Regions from separate parts of the Paenibacillus tundrae genome, predicted to be linked through region 2. Evidence: riboswitches for the same ligand, from Rfam matches in the RefSeq annotation. Region 2 holds a riboswitch; the other holds the start of a gene.

Region 1 (9,204 bases), 2.1 Mb from region 2:
TCAGCGTGGATTTTTTTGTTATAGGCCTTATTGGACTCTGCTTTCCCATGCAGCTTAGGGCGGAGAATGACGTTTGTTCATTCTCCGCCCTTTTTGCGTTTTTCAGGAATAAGTCAGCTGTATAACCCAACACCATATTTAATATTAAGGAGAGATTCCCATGAACGAAAACACTTTACGCACACTGAATTATTTTGAAATTCAAAAAAACGTAGCCTCCTGCGCGCGATCTTATTTGGGCAAACGTCATGCTCACAACATGAAGCCGATGAATGATGTACATTGGATTCAGACGCGGCTAGAAGAAACAGCAGAAGCCGCTCTTATGCTCCGTTACGGCGCGAGTATCCCCATTCCATCCCTTGATGGGATGGAAACCATCATGGATCTGCTAGGCACAGGATATTTATTCAGTGAACGTGACTTCAGTCATCTTGCACAATTTCTGCGAAGCTGTGCACAGCTGATGAAATATATGGAGGGCAAATCCGAGATCGCTCCAACCGTTAGCCGTTATGCTGCATCGATGATGCTGATGGAATCATTGCTCAGTGAGATTGAACGCAGTATCCATAACGGACGTATTCAAGATCTGGCGAGCAAAGAGCTTACACGAATCCGTAAAAAAATGATGGTTAACGAAGAGCGAATGAAGCGTAAGCTCGATTCACTGCTCAGCAAACATCGCTCCATCATGCAGGAAAATGTCATTAGTCAACGTCATGGAAGAACCGTTCTGCCGATCAAGAAGGAATTCCGCAAGCTGGTCAAGGGCAGTGTGTTGGACGAATCAGGAAGTGGGCAAACGGTATATATTGAGCCGGTAGAACTCATGAGTCTTCACAGTGAACTCGCGGCACTACAGGGAGATGAATCTCGAGAAGAGATGAAGATTCTTGGTGAGTTGACCACGCTCACAGAGTCATACAGTCGTGAAATTGCTCTGAATACCGAGACGGTAGGCATACTAGACTTTCTTCTGGCAAAAGCAAAATATGCGGTCACTACGGACGGACGCGTTGTTCAAGTTAATGCAGAAGGAAGAGTTCAAATCCAACGTGCACATCACCCATTAATGGGCGAATCTATGGTTCCACTCGATTTTACAATTGGCACGAACTATCGTTCACTCATTATTACGGGGCCGAATACCGGGGGGAAAACAATAGCACTCAAGACACTCGGACTACTCACCCTTATGATGCAATCCGGTTTGCTTGTCCCTGTTGGAGAAGGTGGCACGATGTCTGTATACAGTGAAATTGCGGTGGATATCGGAGATGGTCAAAGCATGGAGCAAGCACTCAGCACGTTCTCTGCCCATATTCGCAACATGATCGGTATCCTGGAACAGGCTAATTCCTCAACACTCGTTCTCATTGATGAGATGGCTTCTGGTACAGATCCAGGGGAAGGAGTTGGATTATCCATCGCCATGCTTGAAGAGCTGCATCGACGGGGAGCAACGGTTGTAGCCACCACCCATTTTGGAGAAATTAAGCATTTTGCTGCCGCTACACCAGGTTTTGAAAATGCTCGGATGGAATTTGACACGGCAACATTGCAGCCGTTATATCGGTTGCGAATTGGAGAAGCCGGACAAAGTTATGCGTATGCCATTGCACTGAAACTAGGAATGGCACAACACATTATCGATCGTTCGAAGTCCATCTCCGATCAGGGCATTCAACAGAGCAATTCATCAACAGAGAAATGGATCACAGAACCTTCTTCAACCCTATCAGGTGAAACGAAAGAAGATCCATTAATTCAATCGGGTAGCTTATTGAAATTAGAGCAGGATCACCACATAACCTCCCAGTCTGAACAGAAGCCATACAAAAGCTCACATTCAACAGAAAAACATCCTGTAACTGACATAGCCAAACCTTTCGTGCCTACCAACACCCCTTCTGTGGCAGAGTCGGTGCTTACGTCTATGAAACCGGAAGAATCAGAGACAGCTGTAAAAGCCTACGTATTCCAAAAGGGAGACCGGGTCTACATCGGGTATCTTGATCAAACCGGAACTGTATGCGACGTTGAGGATGCTCGTGGCAATATCGGAGTGATGCTACGCGGTCGCAAGATTAAGATTCACAAGAAGAGAATGACTCTGCATATCGCTGCCGATCAACTCTACCCTGAAAACTATGACCTCGACATTGTATTCGAGAGCAAAGTGAACCGGAAGAAGCGTAAACTTATGGGACGTAAACATGTGGAAGGACTTCAGATTGAACTGCCTCCTGAACAACAATGATAATCCCAGTATCTGATATACTGTAAGAAAGACCTGACCGAGATAAAGGTGGAGTTCAAGTTGAATAGAGAATTAACATTAAAATCAGAATTACAATTGAAATCGGAGTCTACCTTAAGCCCAGATTCAGAAGCAGGCGCAGATCGTGATGCAAATGCAAATCTTAAGGAGGCTCAGATGAATCCACTTGTCTGTCCCCTCTGTGGAAAAGCCAATGGATGTTCGTATGCCGCTGGCGCACCACATTCAGAGTGCTGGTGTAATCACGCTGTATTTCCTGAAGGCGTGTTCGAGAGGATTCCTGCGGAGCAACGAAGAAAGTCGTGCATTTGTCAGACATGTCTGGCAGAGTTTAAGGCACGGGGGTAAATGGAATCCTCTTGGTAGCAAAAATGGGCTGTCCCATAAGTCATAAATATGACGGGGATAGCCCATTTAGTGTTTTTTTGATGTAATGCATCTGACACACGCTATTCGCTCTCAGTTTCCGGGATCTGAAATCTAACGAATCATAGAGGCACTATTTCGTAAATTCAGTTGAATTTTGAGGTTTTGAAAACGCTCTATGACGGAATAGCGACACTCAGGTTCGTTAAATCCTGCATACGTTGATAATCCGCCTATTAAGATGCCGTAGGTTCGTTAGCGTTTGGAGCGAAGATGAATTCCTCTTGGTAGCCGAGCAGCGCAAAGGATTGTAACATCACTCTGCGCTGTTTATTTCTATGCCCTATGTTAACCACGTTGAGCAAGATGTCTAACGATTTTATTTTTATCTCATTTGTAGCTTCCAACGTTGCAGTGACTTCGTAACAGATCCATGGTGTTCGCTACCTACACTGAAGGATGCTTAAGACAAGAAGACTGTCCAAAATCTATTTGTTCATTTAAGTTTATCGTTAATTAACAGCAGTAAAGATTGTCCGTGTTGAATATGAAGTATGATAAGGCAGGTCTTGGATCTCAACCTTCACTCTCATATTGTGATCTGCTGCGTATAACACCTCAGTGGACAATTGTGAGTTGACGCTTAATGCTGTTGCGAGTGACGCTGCCGACACATATCCCCCTAATACAGGTGAAATTTTGGTCGCAATGATCGGTGCAATCGTTTCTGCCAGAATGGCTGTGTTACTGGATAAAGCTCGCATGTTCGCTGCTAAATCTTTTACTGTGCTTTTGTCCATGGTGTAGGTTGCAATCGTTGAATACTGAGGTTGGGGAACTGTGCCAATGTAGTCACTTGCAGAAGCTTGATTCAGAGTGACAGGAACCAGCGGGTACACAGCCGCCGTAACCATCGAAGCTAGCAACACTTTTTGAATGATATTTTTCATAGACTTGTACACCTCCACATGTTGTTAAATTCTAAATTCAAGAATGCTGTCGTTCCTTGCTTATATGTCATTATAGACGCTTCAATACGAGAAACAACTGTAATCCGTGAATTCAGGATGATAGCCCCAAATGAGATAACGTCATTCAATTGCTGTACGTTCATCCATCAACTTCCATGTCCCATAGGCAATCATGGGCATCTTTTCTGCCTTTGAAACTATAGTTATCCTTACCAAAAATAGGGACTTAGTACCTATCCATTTATCAGGAAATAATATCCTTTCTATGCTTATTCAGCACGGCAAACCACAACAAAAAGCACCCTCGTGATTCAAAGCTTCCCCAAAAGGCGATTACTTTGTTCCACAAAAGGTGCTCATATTTATTATAGGTCTGTTCAATTACATTCGAAGTTTAATCCTCGGTATGTTTGCGATAAGCGTCCGCGTTCATGAGCTTAGATAAGGCTGCACTCAAATCCCCATTTACCCGGATCTCAATCATCCAACCTTCTTCATAAGGAGAGCTATTTACAAGCTCTGGTGCATCTTGTAATGCATCATTGATCGCAATAATGGAGCCGCTAACCGGTGAGAACAAATCAGACACCGTTTTGACAGATTCAATCGTACCAATGCTCTCTTCGGCTTGTACACTGGATTCAAGATCAGGCAATTCAACAAACACAATGTCACCCAGCTGATGCTGCGCGAACTCGGTAATACCAATACGTACGGTATCCTCCCCTACGGTCTGCACCCATTCGTGCTCTTCACTGTACAGGAAATCACTTTTCAATTCGCTCATCGATATCCGCCTCGCTTTTCATTAATGAGTGCATGCGTTCTTCAGCCATTCCTTTTTCCCAGAACATAGCGTATGATATTTTCGATTCAAATGTCAAGATATCTCACAATTTATTTGTATTCCACTACTAAAAAACAAGCTCATCAAAATACGAACTTACATATACTAGTTATTATTGGAATAGTAAGCGCAGTCTTTTAATTTATCCGAACATTAATTTATATTTAATCATTAATATTCGTATTTATTTAAAAACCGATGACATTGTTCTTGACATTACTATGCAATTCGCGTATTAATGGAAGGAGTAAAACTGTTTTCGTTGTGTGCAATATCGCGGATGAATGTAAAGGGAGAGATTACCCAAACACCCGAATCTGGATGTTCATGCGGTAACGCCGAAGGAGTAAACCACCCGACAAGCGGGCGGTGAATCTCTCAGGCAAAAGGACTTTTACGGGACGCAACTCTGGAGAGCATCTACCCGCCCGGTAGGGCGTTACGATCACCCAAGGGGAAACCTGCTGCATTGGCGGCGGGGTAACTCTCAGGTACCAAGGACAGAGCCTAAGAATACAGCGTGCTTCTGGCATGCCGGTTCTTTGGCCTGTCCTTTTCCTTTTTCCCAAAAAAAGATGACATCAGGAACCAGACCGTGCGGCATAACGCATCTCAGAAGTACGGCTTTAAGTAAGACTAATATTCATTAATCAACATACTTATACCATTTTTAATAACGATCATGTTCTTTCAATGATAATCCATATGCAACACATTCAGCCGCTTGACGGCTAATGAAGAGGTGATTCGATGTCTGATTTACTTAGAACTCCACTCTTTCCACTCTATCAGCAGTATGAAGGTGTACGTTGCATTGACTTTGGCGGCTGGGAGCTGCCTGTACAATTTAGTGGCATCCAGAAGGAACACGAGGCTGTTCGTGAACGCGCTGGACTGTTTGATGTATCCCATATGGGCGAATTCACCGTTCAGGGTGAGCAAGCGGAGGCTTTTTTACAGCAAATGACCACGAATGACGTAACTGCACTTGTTCCCGGTCAGGCACAGTATACGTTGATGTGTTATCCCGATGGCGGTGTGGTGGATGACCTGCTCGTGTATAAGCTAGAGGAACAGCATTATATGTTAGTGGTTAATGCCTCCAACATCGATAAGGATTGGGCATGGTTGGTAGAACATCTTGCTCCTGGGGTAACCATGACAAATGACTCTGAGCAGACTGCCCTTCTAGCACTGCAAGGTCCATTGTCTGTTGATATTCTCACAAAAGTTACGGACATCAATGTAGCTACTATTGAGCCGTTTCGTTTTGTACAGAATGCGGAAGTCTGCGGTGTAAAATTGCTGTTATCCCGCACCGGATATACCGGCGAAGATGGCTTTGAACTATATGTTCCAGCAGATCAAGCAGCTACGGTATGGAACGGATTGATGCATGCTGGGGAGGATCACGGATTAGTTCCGGCTGGGCTTGGTGCACGGGACACCCTACGCTTTGAAGCAAAATTACCTTTGTACGGACAGGAATTATCACCTACGATCTCCCCGCTGGAAGCTGGGGTTGGTATGTTTGTGAAGCTGAATTCTGGGCCTTTTATCGGACACGACGTATTATCCCAGCAGAAAAATGATGGGCCTGCTCGTAAATTAGTCGGTATCGAAGTGCTGGAGCGTGGAATTCCACGTCCCCATTACCCTCTTTACGCGGATGGTGTTCAGATTGGCGAAGTAACGACAGGCACACAATCCCCTACGCTGAAACGGAATCTTGGGTTAGCCCTCATTGACAGCAAATATGCTGCGCTAGGTACGCCACTGGAGATTGAGATTCGTGGCAAAAAACTAAAAGCCGAGGTCGTAAAGACCCCTTTTCATAAACGGACACGCACGCCTAAGACACCTACTCAAGGAGCTGATCAAGCATGACCAAGCACCGTTACATTCCTATGACCGAGCAGGATCAGAGCGCTATGCTGGCAACAGTTGGTGTAGACACGATTGAAGATCTCTTCCGAGATATCCCGCAGGAGATTCGTTATCAGGGCGAGCTTCCCGTATCCTCTAGGTTAGATGAATATGCTCTTACACGTCATATGTCCAAACAAGCTGGAGCCAATGCCAACTTCGAGACACACGCAAGCTTTCTTGGTGCAGGCATCTATGACCACCATATACCTTCTGTCATTAATCATGTAATCTCCCGTTCAGAATTCTATACTGCATATACACCGTACCAGCCTGAAATTAGTCAGGGCGAACTTCAAGCTATATTTGAATTTCAATCATATATTTGTGAATTAACAGGCATGGCCGTGGCCAATGCAAGTATGTACGATGGTGCGACAGCTTTTGCAGAAGCAGGGAATTTGGCAGCAGCAGCTACTCGCCGTAAACAATTGATCGTATCCCGCACCGTCCACCCGGAAGCACGCCAAGTATTGAAAGCCTATGCTCATGGTCTAAGTCTCGATATCGTCGAGATCGGGTATCAGAACGGAGTAACCGACTGGGATGCCTTACAAGCTACTATTTCAGAAGATACAGCCGCAGTCATGATTCAAAGCCCGAACTTCTTCGGTGCCATTGAACCGATTCAACAAGCAGCTGACCTTGCTCATGCACATAAAAGCCTACTTGTTGTCAGTGCCAATCCAATATCACTTGGACTGCTAGAAGCTCCTGGCAAGCTTGGGGCTGACATTGTTGTCGGCGACGCTCAACCTTTGGGAATTGCCGCATCACTGGGCGGGCCAACATGTGGATATTTTGCTGTATCACAGGCTCATATGCGCCGTATTCCTGGTCGAATCGTAGGTCAGACGACTGATCGTAATGGCAAACGCGGCTTCGTATTAACGCTTCAGGCACGCGAACAACATATCCGCCGGGAAAAGGCGACGTCTAACATTTGTTCCAACCAAGCCTTGCTTGCACTCAGCGCATCCGTGTACATGTCCACATTGGGAAGACAGGGCATGATCGATGTAGCCGATCTCAATTTGCAGAAGAGTCATTATGCACTCGAAGTGTTCAAAGCTATCCCTGGTGTAAAAGCAACCTTCAACGCACCAACGTTTAACGAGTTCGTCATTCAATTGCCTGAAGGAACAAACGTTGATACCCTGCAACTAGCATTGCTGGATAAAGGTTTTATCGGTGGTTACGAACTCGGCCGGGAGTATCCCGAGCTTGCCGGACATATGTTAATCGCAGTTACGGAGCGACGCACCAAAGAAGAAATTGACGAATTCGCACGAGCATTGGAGGGATCGTTGTGAGCCAAGAAACGAAAACATCACTAGGGCAAACTGAGTCAGCACCTGCTACTGCATCGCCGGTGAACACCGAAACCGAATTGAAGAATACTGCTTCAACAGCATCTCCTGCTCCTGAACAGACTCTCATATTCGAACTTAGCAGCCCTGGACGTGTGGCTTATTCCCTACCGGAATGTGACGTGCCTCGCCAAGATCCCGGAGCTTTGATTCCCCGGGAAATGCTACGGTCAGAAGCAGCTGCGTTACCTGAAGTATTCGAAGTCGATGTCATTCGTCACTATACAGCTCTATCCCGCCGTAACTTCGGAGTAGATAATGGATTTTACCCACTCGGCTCCTGTACGATGAAATACAATCCCAAAATTAACGAGGATGTTGCACGCTACAGTGGATTCGCCAAAATCCACCCATATCAGCATGAGTCCAGTATTCAAGGTGCTCTTGAGCTGTTGTACACACTACAAAAGGATCTTGCTGGCCTGACTGGCATGGATGCCGTAACTTTACAACCAGCTGCAGGCGCCCATGGCGAATGGACGGGGCTTATGATGATTCGGGCCTACCATGAAAGTCGTGGTGAAGTACGTACCAAAGTAATCGTGCCTGATTCATCCCATGGAACCAATCCAGCCAGTGCAACGGTTGCTGGGTTCGAGACGGTAACCATTCCTTCGCGAGCGGATGGCCTTGTTGACCTGGATGCACTTCGCGGGGCAGTGGGCAACGACACAGCTGCATTGATGCTTACGAATCCTAATACGCTTGGTCTGTTCGAGAAGGATATCCAGGAGATCGCTTCAATTGTGCATGAGGCAGGCGGATTATTGTATTATGATGGCGCTAATTCAAACGCAATTATGGGCATTACCCGTCCGGGAGACATGGGCTTTGATGTCGTACATCTGAACTTGCACAAAACAATGAGTACCCCACATGGTGGCGGCGGCCCTGGTGCTGGCCCTGTTGGTGTGAAAAGCCGTCTCGTGCCTTATTTGCCTAAACCGATGGTGATCAAAAATGATCAAGGCCTCTATGCTCTGGATTATGAAGGCGATCGATCCATCGGACGTGTCAAAGCGTACTATGGCAACTTCGGCATTTTGGTACGTGCTTATGCTTACATGCGTACGTATGGCCCCGAGGGACTGCGACGTGTATCCGAATGTGCCGTGCTTAATGCAAATTATATGATGGCACGTCTTGCACCTTATTACGAAATTCCATACCCAGGTGTATGTAAACATGAATTCGTGATGTCCGGCCGTGGATTGAAGCAATATGGTGTTCGTACATTGGACGTTGCCAAGCGGTTGCTTGATTTTGGCTATCATCCCCCAACGGTCTATTTCCCACTTAATGTGGAGGAATGCATTATGATTGAGCCTACCGAGACTGAAAGTAAAGAAACACTCGATGGATTCATTGATACGATGATCCGCATTGCGAAGGAAGCAGAAGAAACACCTGAACTGGTGCTTAATGCTCCTTACGGCACAC
Region 2 (9,204 bases):
ACGTCTAGTGGAGGAAGCGGGGAGTTTGCCGGCCATATGGTGGCTAGGTCTTATTCCTCTCATGTTTTTACTCGCTTGGATTCTATCAGCGGTGTTATTTACAATTAAGTATGCTGGGTTCACGGTAGAACGCGAGGGTGGGAATATCTCCATTGTCTCGGGTCTGCTAGAACGCAAAAAGCATGTATTTTCACCTACCAAGGTGCAGGCAGTAGCTATTCGAGAAGGACTGCTGCGTCAACCATTCGGGTATGCGGAGGTTGAGATTTATGTACTGACTTCCGAGAAGGAGAAAAAAATGATGCTTCACCCGCTGCTACCCATGCGTGAAGTGAACGAACTGCTTGCAAGCATCGTGCCACAATATGAATTACAAGCAGATATAGCGAAGCCGCCGTCACGGGCGCTATGGCTGTTTCTCCGTTGGAAACTGCTGATTGCCATGCTGGTTGGAATCGCAGGAACGATATATTTTGGCATGGTGGGTATGGGGTTATTCTTACTACTGCCTGTGTTCGGTTTGTGGGGATATGCACGCTACAGGGATGAAGGGCTGAACATATATGGGAAGCAATTGTTGATCCGCCATCGGCAGATCTCCCGTTTAACCGTGTTAATGCGCCGCCCCCATGTGGTTACAGTGAATGCTATAGCAACATCCCGTCAACGTGCTAGGTCATTACTAACCGTAGAGGCAACATTAATGGTAAACCGTGGCGGCTGGAAGGCGACCTTCTTGGATCAAGCTCATGCAATTGCCGTCCAGAATTGGATGTATCAAGCTGCTCAGTACGCTGTACGCAGTAAGCCTAAGCCGTGACTAATCAACGAATAGGTACTTCTTCTTTCAATTAAAAGTCGAGGGGGAAACGACAGATGGAGAACAGCCAGGAGCGGATAGAGCAGCCTGGTAACAAGCCTGGTGGTTGGAAGCATGCTGGACTGTTATTGGGTGGGGTTGGCATATCTAATCTGGGTGATTTCATATACATTGTGGCTATCAACCTGATGGTGTTGAACATGACGCAATCTCCAGCGGCTGTAGCGGGATTATGGATCATCTCGCCAATCGCCTCAGTATGCACCAAGTTCTGGTCAGGCAGTGTTATTGATCGCTACGATCAACGCCAGTTGATGATTGGTGCGGATATTGTGCGGGCATTGCTGGTAGCCACACTTCCCTTATTTTCAAGTCTGTGGATGATGTATGCTGTAATGTTTCTAATTAGTATGTCATCCTCGATATTTGTACCCTCTTCCCAGGTGTACATTACTCGGCTTGTACCGGCTGAGCGGCGCAAGCGATTTAATTCGATGCAGGCACTCATTAGCTCGGGAGCTTTTATTACGGGGCCTGCTGTAGCTGGTGTATTATTGTTCTATTTATCCCCCGCAGTAGCGATCTACGTGAATAGTGTTTCGTTTGCCGTGTCCGCTCTGATTCTTATGCTGTTACCGAAACTGGGTATAGGTGAGCAGAGTGGTGGGAAGTCGAGATTGTCACCACGGATCATCGCTCAGGACTGGCAAGCTGTGCTGAGGTTTAGTCGCAAGAGCGGTTACGTTGTCGGGATATACGTCATATTTCAGATTGTTCTCGTCATTGGTATGTCGCTGGATGCACAGGAAGTTGTGTTTATTCGTCAGGTGATGAACTTGTCTGAATCTCAATATGGGGCATTGATGAGTGTTACCGGCATCGGTTATCTAGTCGGTTCGTTGCTTGTCACCCTGCTCGCCAAACATATTCCGATCCGTCATATGATGGGGATTGGCGTGCTTATGGTCTCGCTTGGTTATTTCCTATTTGCACGCTCGTTTTCCTTCGAGCTGGCAGCGTTCGCCTTTATCCTGCTTGGATTGTGTTCGGCACTTGCCAACACAGGTCTGGTCACCTTTTACCAAAATAATGTTCCAGTAGATCTCATGGGCAGGATGAGCAGTGTCATTGGACTGATGCTGAGCGCGCTTCAGGTAGCTTCTATTTTGATTGCAGGGGTAGTGGCAGAGTATCTATCTCTTCGTCTGGTGTATACGGTTGTCTCGGCAGCGATGATGTTAGTGGCACTTATTTTATGGATTACTAGTTTGCTTCCTTCAAGAAGTTCATATTATCAAGAGGCTGTGACAAAGAGTGCGACAATGAAGTAGGTTAGACTGAAGTTGAAGAACGAACGGCATAAGTGAGATAGCTCGACAAGAAAGAAAGAAAGTAAGTAAGTAAGTAAGTTGGAGCAGGGGTGTGTCGTATGGGGCGATTCAGAGAGAAGTTTGCCTGAATACCCGAACCTTAGGACACACCTGAACATACATAGAATTAACAACAGAGATGTAGATAAATGAGTAAGTTGAATACAACGATGTGACAAAAGTTCACAGTAGTTAACGCTTACATGTGGTGGAGAGACAACAAATCGTTAAGTTTATTGACATGAAACTTGCGGTCGATTACTCTTAATGAGTAAGATTATGTTTTCGTCGGATGACTAAATGTTTTATGATTTTAATACAGCGAATGATAACGAGCGGGAGAGACCTGTGCGAGCTGAGTAAGATGGCCTGCGATCAGGCACCGAAGGAGCAAGCTGCCTGCGCACCCGGCGCGGCGGTTAATCTCTCAGGTAAATGTACCATCGTTGGACGCAACTCTGGAGAGTGCGCATGATGCGCCACCCAAGGGGTATATGATTAAACAGCCTGGTACAGTATGTGTAAGAACAAGGCATGCACTGTATCGACTGAACGCTGTTGATCATGAAACTCTCAGGTATCGAGGACAGAGAGAGGGCTTAAGGCCTTCTTCTGTCCTTTTTTGATGTCATCATTCAGTAATAATGGAACATTATGGTTGAGTATCTGGATGGACATGACGAATACAAATGGAGGGTTTTTGGATGCGTTTTAAAGATGTTTTCTCAATTATTGGTCCGTCGATGACAGGACCTTCAAGTTCACATACGGCTGGAGCGGCGAGGCTCGGCAGAATAGCTCGTCAGTGGTTGGGTTGCACGCCAGAGCGCGCCCGGCTGACATTATACGGATCGTTTGCCGATACGTATCAAGGACATGGTACAGATCTTGCTCTCATTGGTGGATTGCTTGATTATGCGACAGACGATCCGCGAATACCAGATGCTGAAGAGTATGCAGAACAGGCGGGTATAGAGGTTGAGTTTTTCACAAGTGGCCTGCCTGCGCCCCATCCCAATACGGTCAAAATTGAGCTGTGGCACGGTGACCGTGAATGTTCATTGATCGGTGCGTCCATTGGCGGCGGCAGTGTATCGGTGCACGCGTTGAATGATTTTCGCGTCCAGATCAGCGGGGAGTTCCCAACATTGGTGTTGCGTCATGCTGACAAAGCAGGAGTGCTCGCATCTGTCACGTCTACGATTAGCTCCTCAGGCGTGAATATCGGCTATATGCAGGTAGACCGGAAAGCTCGGGATGGTGAAGCCTTGACTGCAATGGAGATGGATGGGGCACCAGACCCGGATATGTTAAGCCGTTTGAAGTTGCTGGATCATGTGCTGGATATTCGTGTAATAGATTTGAAGAAGGGAGTGAGTCCAGATGCGATTTAAGCATTTGCATGAACTGAATGCGATCTGCACGGCTGAATCCAAGACCATTGCTCAGTTGATGATTGAAGAACAAGTCCAAGAGACGAATACACCGGAAGCAGATGTTGTGCAGCAGATGTCGGAATATTATCAGGTGATGAAGGAAGCGGTTCATAAAGGGCTGAATGAAGATACGGTGTCCCGTAGTGGTCTGACTGGTGGAGACGGCAAGAGGATGGCGGAATACATTCGTAAAGGAGAGACTTGCTCAGGTGATGCTTCGGCACTTGCGATGGCGTATGCCCTGTGTGTCTCTGAAGTTAATGCATCCATGGGGCGAATTGTTGCTACCCCTACAGCGGGTTCGTGCGGCATTATTCCAGGTGTGTTCATCAGTTCCCAAGAGCGTTTTGGCTGGAGTGACGAGCACCTGGTCAACGGACTGTTCTGTGCTGGAGCGATCGGTTATGTAATTGCGAACAATTCGTTTATCTCCGGTGCTGAGGGTGGCTGTCAGGCTGAAGTGGGCTCTGCGATTGGTATGGCAGCGGGTGCTATGGTGGAGCTACGTGGAGGCACGCCAGAGCAGGTCGTTCATGCGGTTGGTTTGGCGTTAAAAAATACACTCGGTCTCATCTGCGATCCAGTCGCAGGTCTCGTCGAAATTCCTTGCATCGTCCGTAACGGACTAGGAGCCGTAACCGCTCTAGCGGCTGCTGATATGGCGCTTGCCGGAGTACGTAGCGCCATTCCGTCAGATGAAGTCATTGATGTCATGCTTGAAGTAGGTAGTGCTATGCCAAGCAGGCACCGGGAGACAGCTCAGGGGGGACTGGCTCAGACCCCGACAGGTCGGAAAATGATGGAGAAGCTTGCTAAACCGAAGGCAAAACGTGCACCGGAACCAGAGTTAGAAACAGACGGGGCAGCGGATTCTGCTTCAGAATAACATAGGAAGAGGCGCCTAGCAGCGTAGTAACCTTCTGCTGGCGCCTCTTTGGCGTACATGGGTTCGAAACGAAAAGCTGGCATAAGGGTAGTGTTGTACTGTGTCTAATTCGTACCGTGTGCCAATTGTAGCATCCGCCCCGTGCCGAGTGCTGACATCATGCAAGGCTTCTGGATGAAGCTTCGCCCGAACTCCATATTATTCCAGAGCCAGGCTTAACACCGCATATCCGTAGGCAGGAAGCTCGATCGCAAGTATGCCATCCTCTAACGCGATCCGGTGCTTCTCGCCAAACAGCTCATTCCAATCATCTGTTTCCGTCTCTAGCTCAACGATGGCAGTTTCTTCTGACCGATTGAACAAGATTAGAATGCGTTCTTCTTCATTCTGACGTTCCATGACAAGCTGGCTACCGCCTTCGCGTGCTTGTAGGAATCGAATGGTACCGTCTGCGCGTAGAGCGGGATGAGCGTGACGGAGTGCAATAAGTCTTTGATAAAAGTCGAACAGTTCGCGGTCTTGCTTCGTCTCGTCCCATTCCATACATTTGCGACAACCAGGGTCATGATCACCGTCTAGTCCAATCTCGTCTCCGTAATAGATACATGGCGCACCCATAAAACTGAATTGGAATAACGCAGCCAACTTCATCTTCCGTTGATCCCCTTCACAGAGAGTGAGCAAGCGGGGCGTGTCATGACTGTCTAACAAATTAAAAGCGACCTCGCTCGCCTGATGAGGATAGCGGGATAGTTGACGACCTATGGAATTGGCAAATTGCTCAGCATGCATTGTATTTTTGACAAAGAAATGATTGACCGCTTCGGTAAACGGATAATTCATCGATGCATCGAACTGATCGCCCTGCAGCCAAGCAGACGATTCGTTCCACACTTCGCCAAGGATATAGGCTTCCGGATTGGCAGCCTTCACGACCCGGCGGAAATCTCGCCAGAAGGCATCGTCTACTTCATCAGCGACATCGAGCCGCCAGCCATCGGTGCCTACCTCTTTGATCCAATACTCGGCAACCTCCAGCAAATAGGCTTTCACCTCGGGATTCTCTGTATTTAGCTTTGGCATATGGGCTTCGAAGCCAAAGGTCTCATACGTCGGAATGCCATCCTTCACATCCAGCGGAAACTCATGGACGTGGAACCAGTCCTTATACTTGGATTCTGCTCCGTTCTGCTGTACATCGACGAATGGTGCAAATGTCTTCCCAGCATGGTTGAACACCGCGTCTAGAATGACACGAATCTCACGATCATGGCACAGCTGCACAAGCCGTTTAATGGTCTCTGCATCTCCAAAGTGCCGGTCTACCCGCATATAATCTTCGGTATCGTATTTATGATTGGTTGTCGCTTCAAAGATCGGTGTGAAATAAATCGCATTAATGCCAAGTTCGCTGAGATAATCGAGATGGTCAATGACGCCCTGTAGATCACCGCCGAAGAAATTAAATGGTGTCGGCTCACCGCCCCAAGGCTCCACCTTCTCTGGATTAAGTTCAGCATTGCCATTCGCGAAGCGTTCGGGGAAGATCTGATAAAAGACGGCATCTTTCACCCAAGCAGGTGGCGTAAATACAGCACCTTCATGAATGTAGGGGAACTGAAACATTCGCCCCGGCTCATCCGGCTCTTCCTCTTGGAAGTCGGTTTCGGTCATCCAGATTTGTTCCGTTCCACTTTTGAGGAGGAAAGCATATTTCAGACGGTGATAAGGAGGGCGTACTTGCCCTTCGTAATAATCAAACATCGAATCCGACGTATACTTTGTTAGAGGAATTAATTCTTTCGTTTGTTCCCATGCGTATTTGTCCCCAGTCAAGGCGTGTGCCTCGGTGAGATCATTCTTTTTGGCGCGTAGACGCAAGCGAACAGTATCCTTGTCATAGGCGTAGGCCCAATTGCGTTTCGGTTGATGATAGATGGCTTCCAGCAGCATAGTAAGTATCCTCCCGTCGTAACACACAGCGTATGTTGGCATGTTGGATCGTAATCCCTCGAATGTGGTCGACTACTCTAAATGATGCAGAGCACCCCGTGCTTATGTAACATTTCCCAGATGAGTGATTAGGTTATAATGGAATGTAGAGGGGGCGCAGTACCCCGATGTCATGCATTTGTATTGATTGAATACAACAAGCTTGCCCTAATCGTGCAGGTTCAAAAAGCAGGCATGTTGAACATTCTTTAATATGCTTCAAATATATATTTAACCCAAAGGGTAAAGAAGGGAAACGAATCGAGCGTATGAAGCCGAAACTATTATACATTGAAGATGAAGTCGAAATTGCGACATGGGTTAGAGCAGACTTAGAAGAACGTGAATATGAGGTAATCTGGCTGGAAAGTGGTGAAGGTGCAACGGAGGCGGCGAAAGGCTGCTCTCTGATTATCCTTGACGTCATGCTTCCGGGTCTGGATGGATTTACGGTAGGACAGCGACTCAAAAAAGAACATCCTACTATTCCGATTGTGATGCTCTCGGCCAGAACGTCGATTGATGATAAGCTGCACGGGCTTGATTTTGCCGATGATTATGTCACGAAGCCCTTTCACCCGGATGAACTAGCAGCTAGAATCGAAGTCCAACTGCGTAAGGCTGGGACGAATATTATTGCGGATGAAGTTGTAAAACTCGATCATCTGTCGATCTATGAGAAGGATAACCGGATTGTGAATGAGCTTACGCAAGAGGAAGTCATTCTATCTGGGAAACAGTTTCATATCTTTGCGTACCTGCTTAGGCACATGGGCATGATTCGAACGAAGGAGCAAATCTATGAAGCGGTCTGGAATGAGCCCTATCTGGATGGGGACAAAACGTTAATGGTACATATTCGTCATCTGCGTGAGAAATTGGAGCGTGATCCAGCTAATCCGACCATCATTCAGACGATCCGTGGTGTCGGTTACCGCGTGAAGAAGCCATGACGTGGCGATTAGGCTCACGTAAGGTCAACAAGCAACAAGAGCAGAAGTCTGTGAAAAAGAAAAAGCTTCGTTTTGGACGATCCTTAATGTCCCGTTATATGTTTCTTATTTTGGCAGCCATTTTATTTGTGCCTGTCGTTCTTCCAATCACATCTATTATTTACGTGGTTGTGGTGAACAATGGCTATAACAATGATGCACCGTATGGTGACGTTAACCACATTAGCAACCTCTGGTCCAAAGAAGCGATGAAATTAGGCGATGCCAATTCAACCGAGGTTGATCAACGGATCAAGCAGCTACACAACAAGTATCCGAAGTCTTCCATGTATCGTGTGGATGAACGTGGGGATACGGTTTTTATGTTAGTCGGTGAGGGAGTAACGCTGTCAGAAGTGTCGGTAGGCGATATGGTCATGAAGACGCTGAGATGGACGATGGATGACGAGAAGACCATCGTGACGCAAGTGCCAACGGTGTGGGATGCGGCGAGTACGTTGCAATTTATGAAGGAAGCGACGTATCGAGATCCGCTCACGGTGGTTTCTTTTATTGAAGGCGGCGATCAGGATAAGGGGAAAGGCTTCATGGTAATTGAGGTTCCTCGTTACTTGATGCAGAAACAACAAAATAACTGGCCGATGGAGCTCCTGTACTTAGGGTTATTCATGGGCATCATCTTTCTGTTCTTCATTCTGATGTCGATTCTCTTCTTCGCTCGCATTCGCAAACGGTTAGTTCGCTTACAGACCGCAATGATGGCACCGGGGAAGGAAGGCATTCCGCTACCTGTCGATATCCGAAGAGAGGATGAGATTGGTCATCTGGAAGAGTCATTCAATGATATGGTGCGTCAGCTTACGGACAGTCGGCAGCGGGAGAGAGAAGAAGAGCAGCTTCGTAAACGTCTCATTGCGGGACTTTCCCATGATCTTCGCACACCGTTGACGGTTATTCGAGGGCATATGCACGCTCTGCACAAAGAGGAGCTAAGTCATACCGGCAATAGTTCATTACTGCGAATGGAAGCCAAGATGGAGGACCTTGGTGGACTTATCGACAACATGTTATCTTACAACCTGCTGACAAGTGGAAAGTATACGTTGAAGCTGGCAGAGAAGGATATGCTGCGGATTGTTAGGGAGGCGGCTGCGGCATGGTATCCAGTATGGGAAAAGGAACAGTTTGATATCGACATTGATCTACCGGACGAGCCTCTACTTTGGCAGGTAGATGAACAAGGCGTGCGTCGTATCCTCGATAATCTGTTTCAGAACATCGTCCGTTATGCAGCAACCGGCAAATATATTGGCATCTCGACAGAGCAGGTTCAAGGACAGACGGCTCTTCTGATTCAGGATCACGGCCCAGGTATGCTGGAGGATACAGGAACGAAGGGAACGGGGCTTGGTCTATCCATCGTTGATCTGCTGGTGCGTGAGATGGGTCTTCGCAAGAAAGTGGACAGTTCAGCTGAAGGGGTTCGAACCTATCTCTATAGCGGTTCAGGAGCGAAAGGCGACAAGACTCATTTTTAAACTAAACTTAAACTTCAGATAACGTTGATTTTAACCTTGGCGGGTTACGATGTTATCCGAGGTGATTAAACAGTGAGTGATAACATTATTCAAACGGCTAATCTATGGAAAACATATCGTAATCGTGCAGCAGTACGTGAGCTTGATCTGAATATCAAAAAAGGAGATATCTACGGCTTCTTAGGTCCGAACGGTGCGGGCAAAACAAC

Evidence for each region. Region 2 has a riboswitch for glycine ahead of sdaAB (L-serine ammonia-lyase, iron-sulfur-dependent subunit beta). Riboswitches for the same ligand answer to the same signal wherever they lie in the genome.
Region 1: it holds a riboswitch for glycine, as region 2 does, so the genes downstream of both, gcvT (glycine cleavage system aminomethyltransferase GcvT) here and sdaAB (L-serine ammonia-lyase, iron-sulfur-dependent subunit beta) in region 2, are expected to answer to the same signal.

What each region holds. Positions count from the first base shown of each region.
Region 1 is NZ_CP145605.1:4,955,521-4,964,724, forward strand. It holds gene V6W81_RS22280 (endonuclease MutS2) at 161-2,263, shown strand; gene V6W81_RS22285 (cysteine-rich CWC family protein) at 2,324-2,632, shown strand; gene V6W81_RS22290 (hypothetical protein) at 3,163-3,600, opposite strand; gene gcvH (glycine cleavage system protein GcvH) at 4,016-4,408, opposite strand; glycine riboswitch at 4,749-4,872, shown strand; glycine riboswitch at 4,876-4,974, shown strand; gene gcvT (glycine cleavage system aminomethyltransferase GcvT) at 5,219-6,355, shown strand; gene gcvPA (aminomethyl-transferring glycine dehydrogenase subunit GcvPA) at 6,352-7,707, shown strand; gene gcvPB (aminomethyl-transferring glycine dehydrogenase subunit GcvPB) at 7,785-9,204, shown strand, end outside.
Region 2 is NZ_CP145605.1:480,907-490,110, forward strand. It holds gene V6W81_RS02260 (PH domain-containing protein) at 1-820, shown strand, start outside; gene V6W81_RS02265 (MFS transporter) at 877-2,151, shown strand; glycine riboswitch at 2,517-2,642, shown strand; glycine riboswitch at 2,647-2,782, shown strand; gene sdaAB (L-serine ammonia-lyase, iron-sulfur-dependent subunit beta) at 2,895-3,584, shown strand; gene sdaAA (L-serine ammonia-lyase, iron-sulfur-dependent, subunit alpha) at 3,574-4,512, shown strand; gene V6W81_RS02280 (alpha-glycosidase) at 4,711-6,465, opposite strand; gene V6W81_RS02285 (response regulator transcription factor) at 6,774-7,457, shown strand; gene V6W81_RS02290 (sensor histidine kinase) at 7,454-8,995, shown strand; gene V6W81_RS02295 (ABC transporter ATP-binding protein) at 9,068-9,204, shown strand, end outside.